DNA from 2 places in the Variovorax sp. VRV01 genome. Region 2 is predicted to be linked to the other one. Evidence: predicted binding sites of a transcription regulator. Region 2 holds the regulator's gene; the other holds the start of a gene.
The links. Region 2 encodes LexA, which represses DNA repair genes until DNA is damaged. Its sites were predicted from a motif close to ACTGTATNNNNATACAGT; they were not measured.
Positions count from the first base shown of each region.

Region 1: the regulator LexA is predicted to act here: its motif matches at 1,451-1,468, upstream of recA (recombinase RecA).

Region 1 covers NZ_JACVBS010000010.1:213,694-221,124, forward strand. The annotation lists gene IB278_RS19430 (sensor histidine kinase) at 1-101, opposite strand, end outside; gene IB278_RS19435 (response regulator transcription factor) at 147-818, opposite strand; gene IB278_RS19440 (MarR family winged helix-turn-helix transcriptional regulator) at 884-1,369, opposite strand; gene recA (recombinase RecA) at 1,516-2,634, shown strand; gene recX (recombination regulator RecX) at 2,662-3,114, shown strand; gene argC (N-acetyl-gamma-glutamyl-phosphate reductase) at 3,152-4,075, opposite strand; gene sucC (ADP-forming succinate--CoA ligase subunit beta) at 4,282-5,448, shown strand; gene sucD (succinate--CoA ligase subunit alpha) at 5,459-6,352, shown strand; gene IB278_RS19470 (TerC family protein) at 6,452-7,138, shown strand; gene IB278_RS19475 (Stp1/IreP family PP2C-type Ser/Thr phosphatase) at 7,170-7,431, shown strand, end outside.
Region 2 covers NZ_JACVBS010000007.1:106,643-114,073, reverse strand. The annotation lists gene IB278_RS14345 (hypothetical protein) at 41-220, opposite strand; gene IB278_RS14340 (MotA/TolQ/ExbB proton channel family protein) at 159-791, shown strand; gene IB278_RS14335 (ExbD/TolR family protein) at 862-1,287, shown strand; gene lpxK (tetraacyldisaccharide 4'-kinase) at 1,288-2,328, shown strand; gene IB278_RS14325 (Trm112 family protein) at 2,309-2,491, shown strand; gene kdsB (3-deoxy-manno-octulosonate cytidylyltransferase) at 2,565-3,338, shown strand; gene adk (adenylate kinase) at 3,474-4,130, shown strand; gene IB278_RS14310 (asparaginase) at 4,158-5,147, opposite strand; gene lexA (transcriptional repressor LexA) at 5,221-5,904, shown strand; gene IB278_RS14300 (hypothetical protein) at 6,044-6,412, shown strand; gene IB278_RS14295 (D-2-hydroxyacid dehydrogenase family protein) at 6,503-7,431, shown strand, end outside.

The DNA.
Region 1 (7,431 bases), on a different contig from region 2:
GTCACGCCGATGCTCACCGGCACCAGCAGCAGGAGCGGCGTGAGCATCCAGTCGAGGATCTCGCCGAACAGGGAGCGCTGCGCGCGCTGAAAGAGTTTCAAGGGAGTCGCCCCCGGGGGTCTTCGGGCACTACGTGTGGCGGCGCGTCAAGGAATCTTCTCGAGGCAGTAGCCCAGGCCGCGGACCGTGGCAATGCGCACCGGCCCCTTCTCGATCTTCTTGCGCAGGCGGTGGATGTAGACCTCGATCGCGTTGAGGCTCACCTCCTCGCCCCATTCGCACAGGCGCTCCACCAGCTGGTCCTTGCTGACCAGGCGGCCGGCGCGCTGCAGCAGCACCTCCAGCAGGCCCAGCTCGCGCGCCGAGAGCTCGACCATCTTGCCGTCGATGGTGGCCACGCGGCCGGCCTGGTCGTACACCAGCGGGCCGTGGCGGATCGTGTTGCTGGTGGCGCCCATGCCGCGCCGCGTGAGCGCCCGCACGCGCGCCTCGAGCTCCTGCAGGCTGAAGGGCTTGGCCATGTAGTCGTCGGCGCCGTGGTCCAGGCCCTTGACGCGTTCCTCCACGCTGTCGGCCGCGGTGAGCACCAGCACCGGCAGCTGCGAGCCGCGCGCGCGCAGCCGCTTCAGGATCTCGATGCCGTGCAGGTTGGGCAGCCCCAGGTCGAGGATCAGCAGGTCGAACTCGCTGTGCGTCATGAGCGCGGTGTCGGCCTGCGATCCGTTCGCCACGTGGTCGACCGCCGCGCCCGAGGTGCGCAGGCTGCGCAGCAGGGCATCGGCCAGCACCTGGTCGTCTTCGGCAATCAGAATCCGCATGAGCCACCTCCGGCCGGTTCGGGCGCCGCGCCGGCGCCGCGTTCACATATGTCTCTTCGCCGAGTCTAGCCCCCCGTGTAGGCTTCCAGTCCGATGGTTACCACGGTGGCAATGTCGTTGCCCACGCTGGCGCGGAACTCGCGCTCGGCCTGCGTCACCGCGCTGCGGAAGGCGTCGAGCCACGCGAGCCCGTCGGTGGTGAAGAGCACGCGCCGCGCCCGTGCGTCGAGCGGATCGGGCCCGCGCGTCACCAAGCCCCAGGCCTCGCACTGGTCCACCAGCGCGCCCATCGCCTGCTTGGTCATGCCGGCGCGCTCCGCCAGCTCGGTGAGGCGCGAGCCTTCGCGCGCCAGGTGCCGCGTGATGTGGATGTGCGCGGCGCTCACCTGCGCGCGCGCGGCGAGGTTCGACAGCGCCAGCGGCACGTCGACGTCGTGCGCCATGAGTTCGAGCACGCGCTCGTCGAAGCGGCGCATCGCATGGCCCAGCAGGCGGCCCAGGTGGGTTTGCCGCCAGGCGTCCGGGTCGGACGGAAAAGCTTGTTCGGCCATCGGCTAGATAGTAAAGCAAACTGACCAAAAAATGGGTTTACTCAAACCAACGAGCCCCTACACTACTGTTCAAGCATCCAGCCTGTAATTAAAAGCAGATGGACCGCAACCACACACAAACCGTTGATTTTCAAGGAGATTTCCACATGGACGCACTCGTCAAAGGCACCAGCATCTCGGTCGCAGGCAGCGAAAAGGCCAAGGCACTGCAGGCCGCCCTGGCCCAGATCGAAAAGCAGTTCGGCAAGGGCACGATCATGCGGCTCGGCGAGGGTGAGGCGCTTGAAGACGTCCAGGTGGTCTCCACCGGCTCGCTGGGCCTGGACATCGCGCTGGGCGTCGGCGGCCTGCCGCGCGGCCGCGTCATCGAAATCTACGGCCCGGAATCTTCGGGCAAGACCACGCTCACGCTGCAGGTCATCGCCGAGATGCAGAAGCAGGCCGGCACCTGCGCCTTCGTCGATGCCGAGCACGCGCTCGACGTGCAGTACGCCCAGAAGCTCGGCGTGAACCTGTCCGACCTGCTCATCAGCCAGCCCGACACCGGCGAGCAGGCCCTTGAAATCGTCGATTCGCTGGTGCGCTCGGGCGCCGTCGACCTGATCGTGGTCGACTCGGTCGCCGCGCTCACGCCCAAGGCCGAAATCGAAGGCGAAATGGGCGACTCGCTGCCCGGCCTGCAGGCCCGCCTGATGAGCCAGGCGCTGCGCAAGCTCACCGCCACCATCAAGAAGACCAACTGCATGGTCATCTTCATCAACCAGATCCGCATGAAGATCGGCGTGATGTTCGGCTCGCCCGAAACCACCACCGGCGGCAACGCGCTGAAGTTCTACGCCTCGGTGCGCCTGGACATCCGCCGCATCGGCACCATCAAGAAGGGCGACGAGGCCATCGGCAATGAAACCAAGGTCAAGGTGGTGAAGAACAAGGTCTCGCCTCCGTTCAAGACGGCCGAGTTCGACATCCTGTTCGGCGAAGGCATCAGCCGCGAGGGCGAGATCATCGACATGGGCGTGACTGCCAAGATCCTCGACAAGTCGGGCGCCTGGTACGCCTACAACGGCGAAAAGATCGGCCAGGGCCGCGACAACGCCCGCGAGTTCCTGCGCGAGAACCCCGAGCTGTCGCGCGAGATCGAGAACAAGGTGCGCGAATCGCTGGGCATTCCGCTGCTGGCGGCCGATGCCAGCGCTCCCGCCGCCGAAAAGGCCGAGAAGCCCGCGAAGGCGGCCAAGGCCGACAAAGCCGACAAGGGCGAGTAAGCAGGCGAGCACGCACGGAAGCGGCGCATGGCTTTCGGCGCCCCCTCCCTCAAAGGCCGCGCGCTGCGGCTCCTGAGCCAGCGCGAGCATTCGCGCGCGGAACTGGAGCGCAAGCTGGCAAAGCACGAAGAAGCACCCGGCGAGCTGGCCCGCGCGCTCGACGAACTGGCCGCCAAGGACTTCATCAGCGAGCCGCGCGTGGTGGCTTCGGTGCTGAACCAGCGCGCCGCCCGGTCGGGTGCGCTGCGGGTGCGGCAGGAACTGCAGGCCAAGGGCATTGCGCCCGAGGCCATTGCACAAGCCGTGGCCAGCCTTCAGGACACCGAAGTGGAGCGCGCCACGGCCCTGTGGCGCCGCCGCTTCGACGCACCGCCCGCCGATGCGAAGGAGCGCGCCAGGCAAACGCGCTTCCTGCTGGCGCGCGGCTTTTCGGGCGCGGTAGTGGCCAAGGTGCTGCGCAGCGATTTCGACGAAGACTGACGGCCGGCCCCGCGGCGCCGGCCTGCCGGAGCCGGGCTCAGAGCGCCAGCATCAGCTTCAGGTTCTGGACCGCGGCGCCGCTGGCGCCCTTGCCGAGGTTGTCGAGGCGCGCAATCACCACGGCGTGGCGGTGGTCCTCGTTCGGGAACACGCGGATCTCGAGATTGTTGGTGTCGTTGAGCGCCAGCGCGTCGAGCTTGCCGTCATCGGTCGGCGGCAGCACCTTCACGAACTGTTCGGGCGTGTTGCTCTTTGCGTAGTGCGCGGCCAGCGCCTCTTGCAGGTCGCCGGCCTTCGGCTTGCCGGGCAGCAGGTCGAGGTGCAGCGGCAGCTGCACCAGCATGCCCTGCTTGAAGTTGCCCACCGAAGGAATGAAGACCGGTCGGCGGGTCAGGCCCGTGTACTTCATGATCTCCGGGATGTGCTTGTGCTTGAGGCCGAGCGCGTAGGTCTCGAAAAGCGGCGCCTTGCCGTTTTCGTAGTCTTCGATCATGGCCCGCCCGCCGCCCGAATAGCCGCTCACCGAGGGCAGCGAAATCGGAAAGTCGGCCGGCAGCAGGCCGGCATCGACCAGCGGCCGCACCATGGCGATGGCGCCCGTGGCATAGCAGCCCGGGTTGCCGACGCGGTCGGCCGCCGCCACGGCCTGCCAATGGCCTTGCACCAGTTCAGGGAAGCCGAACACCCAGCCCGGCGCCACGCGGTGCGCGGTGGAGGCGTCGATGATCTTGGGCTTCCTGCCGGGCAACTGGTCGATCAGCGCGACCGATTCGCGCGCCGCATCGTCGTGCAGGCACAGCACCACGAGGTCGACGCCGGCCATCAGCTCGCGCTTGGCGGCCACGTCTTTTCGCAGCTCGGGCGCAATGCTCACGAGTTCGATCTGCGGCATCGTCTGGAGCCGCTCGCGGATCTGCAAGCCGGTGGTGCCGGCTTCGCCGTCGATGAAAACCTTGGCCATATCGGAGTATGCGTAGGGGAGCTAGAAGAAAGTACGTATTGACCGCAAGGTCACGTCGAGTATTGGTGCGCCGCACCATGATACAGTCCGCGGTTGTTCGCCGCCCCCAGCCGTCAGGCTGCCGTCGCCCGCGAGCAACAGAGCCAAAGACGCCTCAGACCCCAGATCTCCCGTTCTCAACCTCCTCCTTCCGAGAGACATCCCTCATGAAGATTCACGAGTACCAAGGCAAGGAAATCCTTGCCAAGTTCGGCGTGCCGGTGCCGCGCGGCATCCCGGCCTATACGGTCCAGGAGGCGGTCGAGGCCGCCCAGAAACTTGGAGGCCCGGTGTGGGTCGTCAAGGCCCAGATCCACGCGGGTGGCCGCGGCAAGGGCGGCGGCGTCAAGGTCGCCAAGTCCATCGAGGACGTCAAGAAGCTCGCCGGCGAAATCCTCGGCATGCAGCTCAAGACGCACCAGACCGGCCCCGAAGGCCAGAAGGTGCGCCGCCTCTACATCGAAGACGGCGCCGACATCAACAAGGAATACTACGTCTCGGCCGTGACCGACCGCGCCACGCAGAAGGTCGCGTTCATCGCCTCGAGCGAAGGCGGCATGGACATCGAGGAAGTGGCCCACTCCTCGCCCGAAAAGATCATCACCGTGTTCGCAGACCCCGAAAAGGGCCTGACCGACGAACAGGCCAAGCAGATCGCCGACGGCATCGGCATGCCGGCCGACTCCACCGCGCAGACGGTCGACATCCTCAAGAAGCTCTACACCTGCTACATGGAGACGGACGCCTCGCTGGTCGAGATCAACCCGCTCAACCGTGACAGCAAGGGCAAGGTCATGGCGCTGGACGCCAAGTTCAACTTCGACAGCAACGCGCTGTTCCGCCACCCCGAAATCGTGGCCCTGCGCGACCTCGACGAAGAAGACGCGGCCGAAGTCGAAGCCTCCAAGTTCGACCTCGCCTACATCAGCCTCGACGGCAACATCGGCTGCCTGGTGAACGGTGCCGGCCTGGCCATGGCCACCATGGACACCATCAAGCTGTTCGGCGGCGAGCCGGCCAACTTCCTGGACGTGGGCGGCGGCGCCACCCCCGAGAAGGTCACCGAAGCCTTCAAGATCATGCTGAAGAACAAGAACGTGGAAGCCATCCTCGTGAACATCTTCGGCGGCATCATGAAGTGCGACACCATCGCCACCGGCGTGATCGCAGCCTGCAAGGCCGTGAACCTGCAAGTGCCGCTGGTCGTGCGCATGAAGGGCACCAACGAAGTCGAAGGCAAGAAGCTGCTGGCCGATTCGGGCCTGCCGATCATCAGTGCCGACACCATGGCGGAAGCGGCCCAGAAGGTCGTGGCAGCAGTCAAGAAGGCCTAAGGAACAAGTCATGTCGATCTACATCAACAAAGACACCAAAGTCATCACGCAAGGCATCACGGGCAAGACCGGCCAGTTCCACACCGAGAAGTGCCAGGAATACGCGAACGGCAAGAACTGCTTCGTGGCGGGCGTGAACCCCAAGAAGGCCGGCGAGTCGATCTTCAACATCCCGATCTTCGGCTCGGTGAAGGAAGCCGCTTCGCAGACCGGCGCCACCGTGTCGGTGATCTACGTGCCGCCGGCAGGCGCGGCCGCTGCCATCTGGGAAGCCGTCGAGGCGGACCTCGACCTGGCGATCTGCATCACCGAAGGCATACCGGTCCGCGACATGCTCGAAGTGCGCAACAAGATGAAGGCCAAGGAAGCGGCCGGCGGCAAGAAGACCCTGCTGCTGGGCCCCAACTGCCCCGGCCTCATCACGCCCGACGAAATCAAGATCGGCATCATGCCCGGCCACATCCACCGCAAGGGCCGCATCGGCGTGGTCTCGCGCTCGGGCACGCTCACGTATGAAGCCGTGGCGCAGCTGACCGAAATCGGCCTCGGCCAATCGTCGGCCGTGGGCATTGGCGGCGACCCGATCAACGGCCTCAAGCACATCGACGTGATGAAGGCCTTCAACGACGATCCGGACACCGACGCCGTCATCATGATCGGCGAAATCGGCGGCCCCGACGAAGCCGACGCGGCCCGCTGGTGCAAGGAACACATGAAGAAGCCGGTGGTCGGCTTCATCGCCGGTGTCACCGCCCCTCCCGGCAAGCGCATGGGCCACGCCGGCGCGCTGATCTCGGGCGGTGCCGACACGGCCGACGCCAAGCTCGCCATCATGGAAGAATGCGGCTTCACCGTGACGCGCAACTTCTCGGAACTTGCGAAGCTGCTCAAGGCCCAGCTCTAACAAGCCCCGGCAGTTCTCCGCGCACCACGCAAAAAGAAAAAGCGCCCGCAATCTGGATTGCGGGCGCTTTTTTCACTACAACACAGTGGAACAAGAGACATGGAACTCCTTCAAGGCGCCGATTTCTGGATCGGTCTGATCAAGATTGTCTGGATCAACATCATTCTTTCGGGCGACAACGCCGTGGTGATTGCCATGGCGGCCCGTTCGCTGCCGCCAGCGCAGCAGAAAAAGGCAGTGCTGTTCGGCTCGGGCGCGGCGGTGGTGCTGCGCATCGTGCTCACGGTGGTGGCGGCCAGGCTGCTGGCGCTGCCCTACCTGCAGATCGTCGGCGGCCTGCTGCTGCTGTGGATCGGCCTGCAGCTGCTGAGCGAAGAAGACGAGGGTGATGGCGAAGCCAAGGAATACGGCAGCATGATGGCGGCCGTGCGCACCATCCTGCTGGCGGACCTGGTCATGAGCCTGGACAACGTGATTGCCGTGGCGGCCGCCGCGCAGGGCAACATGGTGCTGCTGGTCCTTGGCCTGGCCATCAGCATTCCGCTGGTGATCTTCGGCAGCACGCTCATGATCAAGCTGATGGAACGCTTTCCGATCGTCGTCATGCTGGGCGCCGCCCTGATCGGCTGGGTCGGCGGCGAAACAATAGCGAGCGACGTGTCGCTGCGCGAGGTGCTGGCCGCCAATCCGTGGCTCCTCCATGCGGCAGCCGCCGCCGGCGCCTTCTTCGTGGTGGCCGTGGGCCGCCTGCTTCAGCGGCGCGCGCAGGCCGCTGCGGGGCGCTGAAACCGTCGCGCGTCCACGCTTCTGAAAACATATGGCAAGTGTCGGCGCGTCGCTTTTCTCCACCCGGCCCCAGCTCTCCTGGGACTTTGCGGGGCTGACCGACGTGGGCCGCGCACGGGCCCACAACGAAGACGCCCTTCACATCGACCCCGCGCTCGGCCTGGCCGTGCTGGCCGACGGCATGGGCGGCTACAAGGGCGGCGAAGTGGCCAGCGCCATGGCCGTGTCGCTGGTACGCGCCAGCTTCGCGCGCTGGTTCGCGCAGGCCGGCCTGCAGGCGCCCGCGCGCGTGG
Region 2 (7,431 bases):
CCGTCCCATGCGGGTCCGGACAAGTTGCGCAGCGGGTTAATCACAAAGTTATCCACAGAATCTGTGCGTCTTCGCTGACATGCAAACAAGCCGCGTAGCGATGGTGGCCTCGGTGGATAATCGCCGCGCATTTGCAGTCTACGGGGCCGGAGGATTCCTTGTTTTCCATCATAGTTGCCGCGGGCTGGCCGATCTGGCCATTGCTCGCCTGTTCGATCATCGCGCTCGCCTTGGTTATCGAACGTTTCACAAGCCTCAAAACCGTGAGGGTCCTGCCGCCCAAGCTGCTCGACGAAGCCATTACCGTGTCGCACGGCGCGGTGCCGGGGCCCGACGTGGTGACCAAGCTTGAGCGCAACTCGATGCTCGGACAGGTGCTGGCCGCCGGCCTGCGGGCGCTCAATGCCAATCCGCGCTGCACCGAGGACGACCTGCGCGCGGCCATGGAGGCTTCGGGCCGCACCGTGGCGCACAAGCTGGAGCGCTACCTGCCGGCGCTGGCCACCATTGCATCGGCGGCGCCGCTGCTCGGCCTGCTGGGCACGGTCATCGGCATGATCGAGATCTTCGGGTCGCAGTCGCCCGGCAGCGGCGCGGTGGGCTCGGGGAATCCCGCGCAGCTGGCGCATGGCATTTCGATCGCCCTCTACAACACGGCTTTCGGCCTGATCGTGGCCATTCCGACCCTGATCTTCTGGCGCTATTTCCGCAGCCGGGTCGACGAATACCTGCTCAACCTGGAACTGTCGGGCGAGCGCTTCGCGCGTCACCTGAACGCTTTGCGGAAATGATGGGCTTCGCATCGCTTGCCGCTACCTGTGCCGCGCTGCCCGGCGGAGACTTGCCGTGACCCGCGGCCGCATGCAGTTTCGCCATGGCGCGCGCGATGAGCCGGAGATCAACCTGATCCCGTTCATCGACGTGCTGCTGGTCATCCTGATCTTCCTGATGCTGTCGACCACCTACAGCAAATTCACCGAAATGCAGCTTCGGCTGCCGACGGCGGACGTGGATTCGCAGCGCGACTATCCCAAGGAAGTGATCGTGGCGGTCTCCGCCGACGGCCGCTACTCGATCAACAAGAAGCCCGTGGCCGACCGCAACGTGGACACCGTGGCCGCCGCGCTGGGCGCGGCCGCCACAGGCGGCAAGGACAGCGTGGTCATCATCAGCGCCGACGCCAGCAGCCCGCACCAGGCCGTGATCACGGTGATGGAAGCCGCTCGCCGCGTGGGCCTGGTGCAGATCACTTTCGCAGCCCAGTCGTCGGCGCAAACAGGGCACTGAGTGCCGTCGCAGGGCCGCAGCACCACCGGCACCACCGGCCCGATCGCTGTGCCGGCCTCGCGGCTGCAGCGCGCCTGGCTGGATCGCGGCGTCCTCGCCTGCCTGCTGTGGCCCCTGTCGCTGGTCTACGCAGCGCTTTTCGGGCTGCGGCGCTGGCTCTATCGGAAGGGATGGCGCACGATCGGACGCGTCCCGGTGCCGGTGATCGTGGTGGGCAACGTGCTTGCCGGGGGCGCAGGCAAGACCCCGGTCGTGATGGCGGTCGTGCGGCACCTGCAGGCCCGCGGGTTGCAGGTTGGCGTGGTGTCGCGCGGCTACGGCCGCCGCACCGGCGACTGCCGCGAAGTGCTCGCCGAGAGCAGCGCTGCCGACGCCGGCGATGAACCGCTGCTGATTCGCCGTGCCACCGGCGCGCCGGTGTTCGTGGCGCGGCGCCGCATCGAGGCTGCGCGCGCCCTGCTCGCCCGGCACCCGGCCACGCAGGTCATCGTGAGCGACGACGGGCTGCAGCACCTGGCGCTGGCGCGCGACATCGAGATCTGCGTGTTCGACGACCGCGGCGTGGGCAACGGCTGGCGGCTGCCCGCAGGCCCGCTGCGCGAGCGCTGGCCGCGCCCCTGCGACCTGGTGCTCCACAGCGGAGCGCACCCCGCATTCGAGGGCGGCTACACCGCCACCCGTGCCCTTGCGCACGATGCCGTGGCGAGCGACGGCAAACGCACGCCGCTCGAGGCACTGGCCGGCGAACCGCTGATCGCGCTGGCGGCCATTGCGCGGCCCGAAGCATTCTTCGGCATGCTGCGGGCGCGCGGGCTGACGCTTTCCGAGACGATCGCCCTGCCGGACCACCACGATTTCGAAGGCTGGCAGCGCCCCGCCGGGACCGGGCAGCGCCTCGTCTGCACCGAAAAAGACGCCGTCAAGCTGTGGCCCAGGGCGCCCGACGTGCTGGCGGTGCCGCTGGACTTCACACCCTCGCCGGAATTCTTCGCGGCGCTCGACGCAAAGCTATCATCGCTCGATGGATACCAAGCTGCTTGAACTGCTCGTCTGCCCCGTCACCAAGGGCCCGCTGACCTGGAACCCGGAGAAGCAGGAACTCTGCTCGCGCAGCGCGCGCCTGGCCTATCCGGTGCGCGACGGCATCCCCGTGCTGCTCGAGAACGAAGCGCGCACGCTGTCCGACGAAGAGCTGGGGCTGTGAGCGCCGCGCCGGGCCGCCCCAAGCAAGCTCGCTCCCGCCTGGCGGGAAGGCGCGCAGCGCCAAGGGTGCATCAATGAACTTCACTGTCCTGGTGCCGGCCCGGCTGGCTTCGACGCGGCTGCCCAACAAGCCGCTGGCCGACATCGCCGGCTTGCCCATGGTGGTGCGCGTGGCCCGGCGTGCCGGCCAATCCGCCGCCGCGCGCGTGGTGGTGGCGGGCGACGACGCGGCCATCGTCGAGGCGTGCGCAAGGCATGGCGTGGAAGCCATCCTGACCCGCCAGGACCACCCGAGCGGCTCCGACCGCCTGGCCGAAGCCTGCGAACAACTGGGGCTGGACGGCAACGACATCGTCGTCAACGTCCAGGGCGACGAGCCGCTGATCGACCCCGCGCTGATCGACGCCGTCGCATCCGCGCTGGCCGCACATCCGGAAGCCGCCATGAGCACGGCGGCCCACGAGATCGACTCGCTCGACGACTTCCTGAACCCGAACGTGGTGAAGGTGGTGCTCGATGCACAAGGCAACGCGCTGTACTTCAGCCGCGCGCCCATTCCATGGTGGCGCGACGGTTCCGCCAATGGCGCGCCACCCTCCGTGCTGCCCGCACCGGCTCCGCTGCGGCACATCGGCATCTACGGCTACCGCGCCGGCTTCGTGCGCAGCTTTCCTTCGCTGGCACCTGCGCCCGTCGAGGCCACCGAAGCGCTCGAACAGCTGCGTGCGCTGTGGCACGGGCATCGCATTGCGGTGCACGTCAGCCATGTCGCACCCGGGCCCGGCGTCGATACCCCCGCGGACCTCGAGCGCGTGCGCGCGGTCTTCGCCGCCGAACCGGCGCGCTAAAAAGTGCGCTGCCGCAAGCGTGGCAGCGGAAATTCTTCACGCGCTCGCATGCTATCCTCGACGCAACTCCGCCTTGCCCCGCTCCCGGGCTGACGCTTGGCGCGACACAAGATCGAAGAACCCTCCGAGGACACCATGAGACTAATTTTGCTGGGCGCGCCCGGGGCGGGCAAAGGCACGCAAGCAGCCTTCATCTGCCAGAAATACGGCATCCCTCAAATTTCGACCGGCGACATGCTGCGCGCCGCCGTCAAGGCCGGCACCCCGCTCGGACAGCAGGCCAAGGCCGTCATGGAGTCCGGTGGGCTCGTGAGCGACGACCTGATCATCAACCTCGTGAAGGAACGCATCGCGCAGCCCGATTGCGCCAGCGGCTTCCTGTTCGACGGCTTCCCCCGCACCATTCCCCAGGCCGACGCCATGAAGGCGGCTGGCGTCAAGCTCGACTACGTGCTCGAAATCGACGTGCCGTTCAGCGACATCATCGAACGCATGAGCGGCCGCCGTTCACATCCTGCGTCGGGCCGCACCTACCACGTCAAGTTCAATCCGCCCAAAGTGGAAGGCAAGGACGACGTCACGGGCGAAGACCTGATCCAGCGCAAGGACGACGAGGAAGAAACCGTGCGCAAGCGGCTCGAGGTCTACAGCCAGCAGACGCGTCCGCTGGTCGACTACTACTCGGCCTGGGCCAAGGCCGATCCGGCTTCGGCGCCGAAGTACCGCGCGATCCAGGGCGTGGGCAGCGTCGAAGAGATCAAGCAGCGCGCACTCGCGGCCCTCAGCAGCTGAGCCTCCTCGGCTGCCCGCGGCCGCCGCTCAGGCGGCCGCCGTTTCCATCAGTTCCAGCATCAGCGCGATGCGCGCCTTGACGGGCGTGAGCGCACCGGCGTCCCGCAGCGGATCGCCGGGCTTGGGCAGGATGCGTCCGTTCGCGCAACGGGTGGCACGCAGCACTGCCACGCCCGCGGCCTGCGCCCGCAGCGCCGCCGCCTCGAGCGCATGGTGCACCGTGCCATTGCCGGTCGCGGCCACGACCAGTCCGCGGATCGGTTCGGCAGCGCCCGATGCGCGCTCCTGCAGCAGCAGGTCGACGAGCGCGCCGCTTGCGCCCGCATGGCTGGTGACGATCTCCACGCGCGGCCAGCGCACCTCCGCCCCTGCCTTCGCTTCAGGAAGCTTCGCGGCCCCGCCCGCCGCCTGCGGCCAGTCGCGCAGGCGCCGCACCGCGCCCTCTTCCACATAGCCGATCGGCCCGGCATCGCCCGATGAAAACGCGTCCGGCCGGTAGGTGTGCACCTTCTGCACATCGAGCGCGCCGTGGATGGCACCCGCGCAGACCACCGTCACACCGTGCGCCGCCGATGTGGCCGCGACGGCGATGGCATCGCGCAGATTCTGCGGACCGTCGGGCGAGAGCGAGCTGGCCGGGCGCATGGCGCAGGTCAGCACCACGGGCTTGCCGGACGCAAGCGCCGCCTGGAGGAAGAAAGCCGTTTCCTCGATGGTGTCGGTGCCGTGCGTGATCACCACGCCCGCCACGTCGGCCTCGGCCAGCCAGAACGTGCAGCGCGTGGCGAGCTGCAGCCAGACGTCGAAAGCCATGTCCTTGCTGTCGAGCTGCGCCACCTGCTCCGCCACGAGCGCCACGCCTGCGGGCGCATCGATGCCGCCGAGCAGGTCCGCCACGCCCACCTCTCCAGCGGTGTAGCCAATGTTGTCGGCACCGCTCGCGGCCCGGCCTGCAATGGTGCCGCCGGTGCCCAGGACCACGATGCGCCGCAGGCCGGAGGAAGGGGAATTAACCATGGGTTGCCAACTTTTAAAAACTGGTTAAAAATACAGGTACTGGATATTCAGCCAGTGCCGCAAGGAACCACATATGCAGTTCGCCGTGAAGCTTACCGCCCGCCAGCAGCAGATCCTGGACTTGATCCAGAGCGCCATTGCCCGTACCGGCGCGCCGCCCACGCGGGCCGAAATCGCCAATGAGCTGGGTTTCAAGTCGGCCAATGCCGCCGAGGAGCACCTGCAGGCGCTGGCCCGCAAGGGCGTGATCGAACTTGTCAGCGGCACTTCGCGCGGCATCCGGCTCAAGGGCGATGCGCTGCGCTCGCTCAACGAGACGCGCCACCGCGAAGGCGGCCAATTCTCGCTCTCGCTGCCCGGCATGTCGCAGCTCGCGCTGCCTCTGATCGGCCGCGTGGCGGCGGGCTCGCCCATCCTCGCGCAGGAACACGTCGACCAGACCTATTACGTCGAGAACACGCTGTTCCAGCGCCAGCCCGACTACCTGCTCAAGGTGCGCGGCATGTCCATGCGCGACGCCGGCATCATGGACGGCGACCTGCTCGCGGTCCAGGCCACCAAAGAAGCGCGCAACGGCCAGATCGTGGTGGCGCGCCTGGGTGACGAAGTCACGGTCAAGCGCCTCAAGCGCAACAAGCAGGTCATCGAGCTGCATGCTGAAAACCCTGACTACCCGACCATCGTGGTCCAGCCCGGCGAGCCCTTCGAAATCGAAGGCCTGGCGGTGGGCCTGATCCGCAACACCATGCTGATGTAGGCCTTCGCGGCCTGCCGAAAGCAGCAACCCATCCGGCCGCAACAGGTGGCGGGCGTATGGCGCTTTGTCGCCATCACCCTGTTGCGTCCATTCAAAGAAATCCTGCCTGTGTTCAACCTCAGACTTTTTTGGAGTTCACATGGGAATCGCCCTCCTCGCCATCGCTGATTTGTGGATGCCGCTGCAATCGCTTGCAAGCCGGCTGCTGCCGGCACGCCGCCCGGCGCGGCGCGACACCGGCAGCAGCTCCGCCGGGTTGCGCTACGTCGCGGTCCGGCCGGCCTGCGCGGCCCGCGACCACGCGGCAACCCCCAAAGCGGCGCCGGCGCCCGTGCGGCCGCTGCGCGTCATCCGCGTGGTCGACGGCCCGCAGGGCGAAAGACGCAACACCAACCGCATGGTGATTTCGGGCCGCATGGCCGACGTCTGCGCCGAGCTCGACCGGCTGGCGGCACTCGAGGCGATGGAAACCATCAGCCCCGCGCCCCGCTCCACCCAGTTGCACTGAACCCGTGCACCCCGGTGACCACTGCCCGGGGTGGGTATCCAAACGTTCACACGCGCGTCACGCCAATGCTGCGAGGCACAATGGCACGCCATGAACATTGTGATCCTCGACGATTACCAGGACGCCGTGCGCAAGCTGCGCTGCGCCGCCAAGCTGGACGCGTACGCAGCCAAGGTCTACACCAACACGGTCAAGGGCATCGGGCAGCTTTCGGTCAGGCTGAAGGATGCCGACGTGATCGTGCTGATCCGCGAGCGCACCCAGATCTCCCGCCAGCTGATCGAAAAGCTCCCCAAGCTCAAGCTCATTTCGCAGACCGGGCGCGTCGGCGGCCATATCGACGTCACGGCCTGCACGGAGCGCGGCGTGGCGGTGGCCGAGGGCACCGGCTCGCCCCAGGCGCCTGCCGAGCTGACCTGGGCGCTGATCATGGCGGCCATGCGCCGCCTGCCGCAGTACATCAGCAACCTCAAGCACGGAGCCTGGCAGCAGTCGGGGCTCAAGTCGGCCTCCATGCCGCCCAATTTCGGGCTGGGCTCGGTGCTCAAGGGCAAGACGCTCTGCATCTGGGGCTACGGCCGCATCGGCCAGCTGGTGGCGCGCTACGGGCAGGCCTTCGGCATGCAGGTGGTGATCTGGGGGCGCGAGGCAAGCTGCGCCAAGGCGCGGTCCGACGGCTTCCAGGTGGCACAGAACCGCCACGAGTTCTTCGCCGCGGCCGACGTGCTGTCGGTGCATCTGCGGCTCAACGAGGAAACCAACGGCCTGGTCAAGCTCGAGGACCTTTCGCGCATGAAGCCGACGGCGCTCTTCGTCAACACCTCACGCGCCGAACTGGTCGAGGCCGATGCCCTGCTTGCTGCGCTCAACCGCGGCCGGCCCGGACTGGCGGCGGTCGACGTGTTCGAGAGCGAGCCGCCGCTGCAGGGCCATGCGCTGCTGCGGCTGGAGAACTGCATCTGCACGCCGCACATCGGCTATGTCGAGCAGGACAGCTACGAAAGCTACTTCGGCCAGGC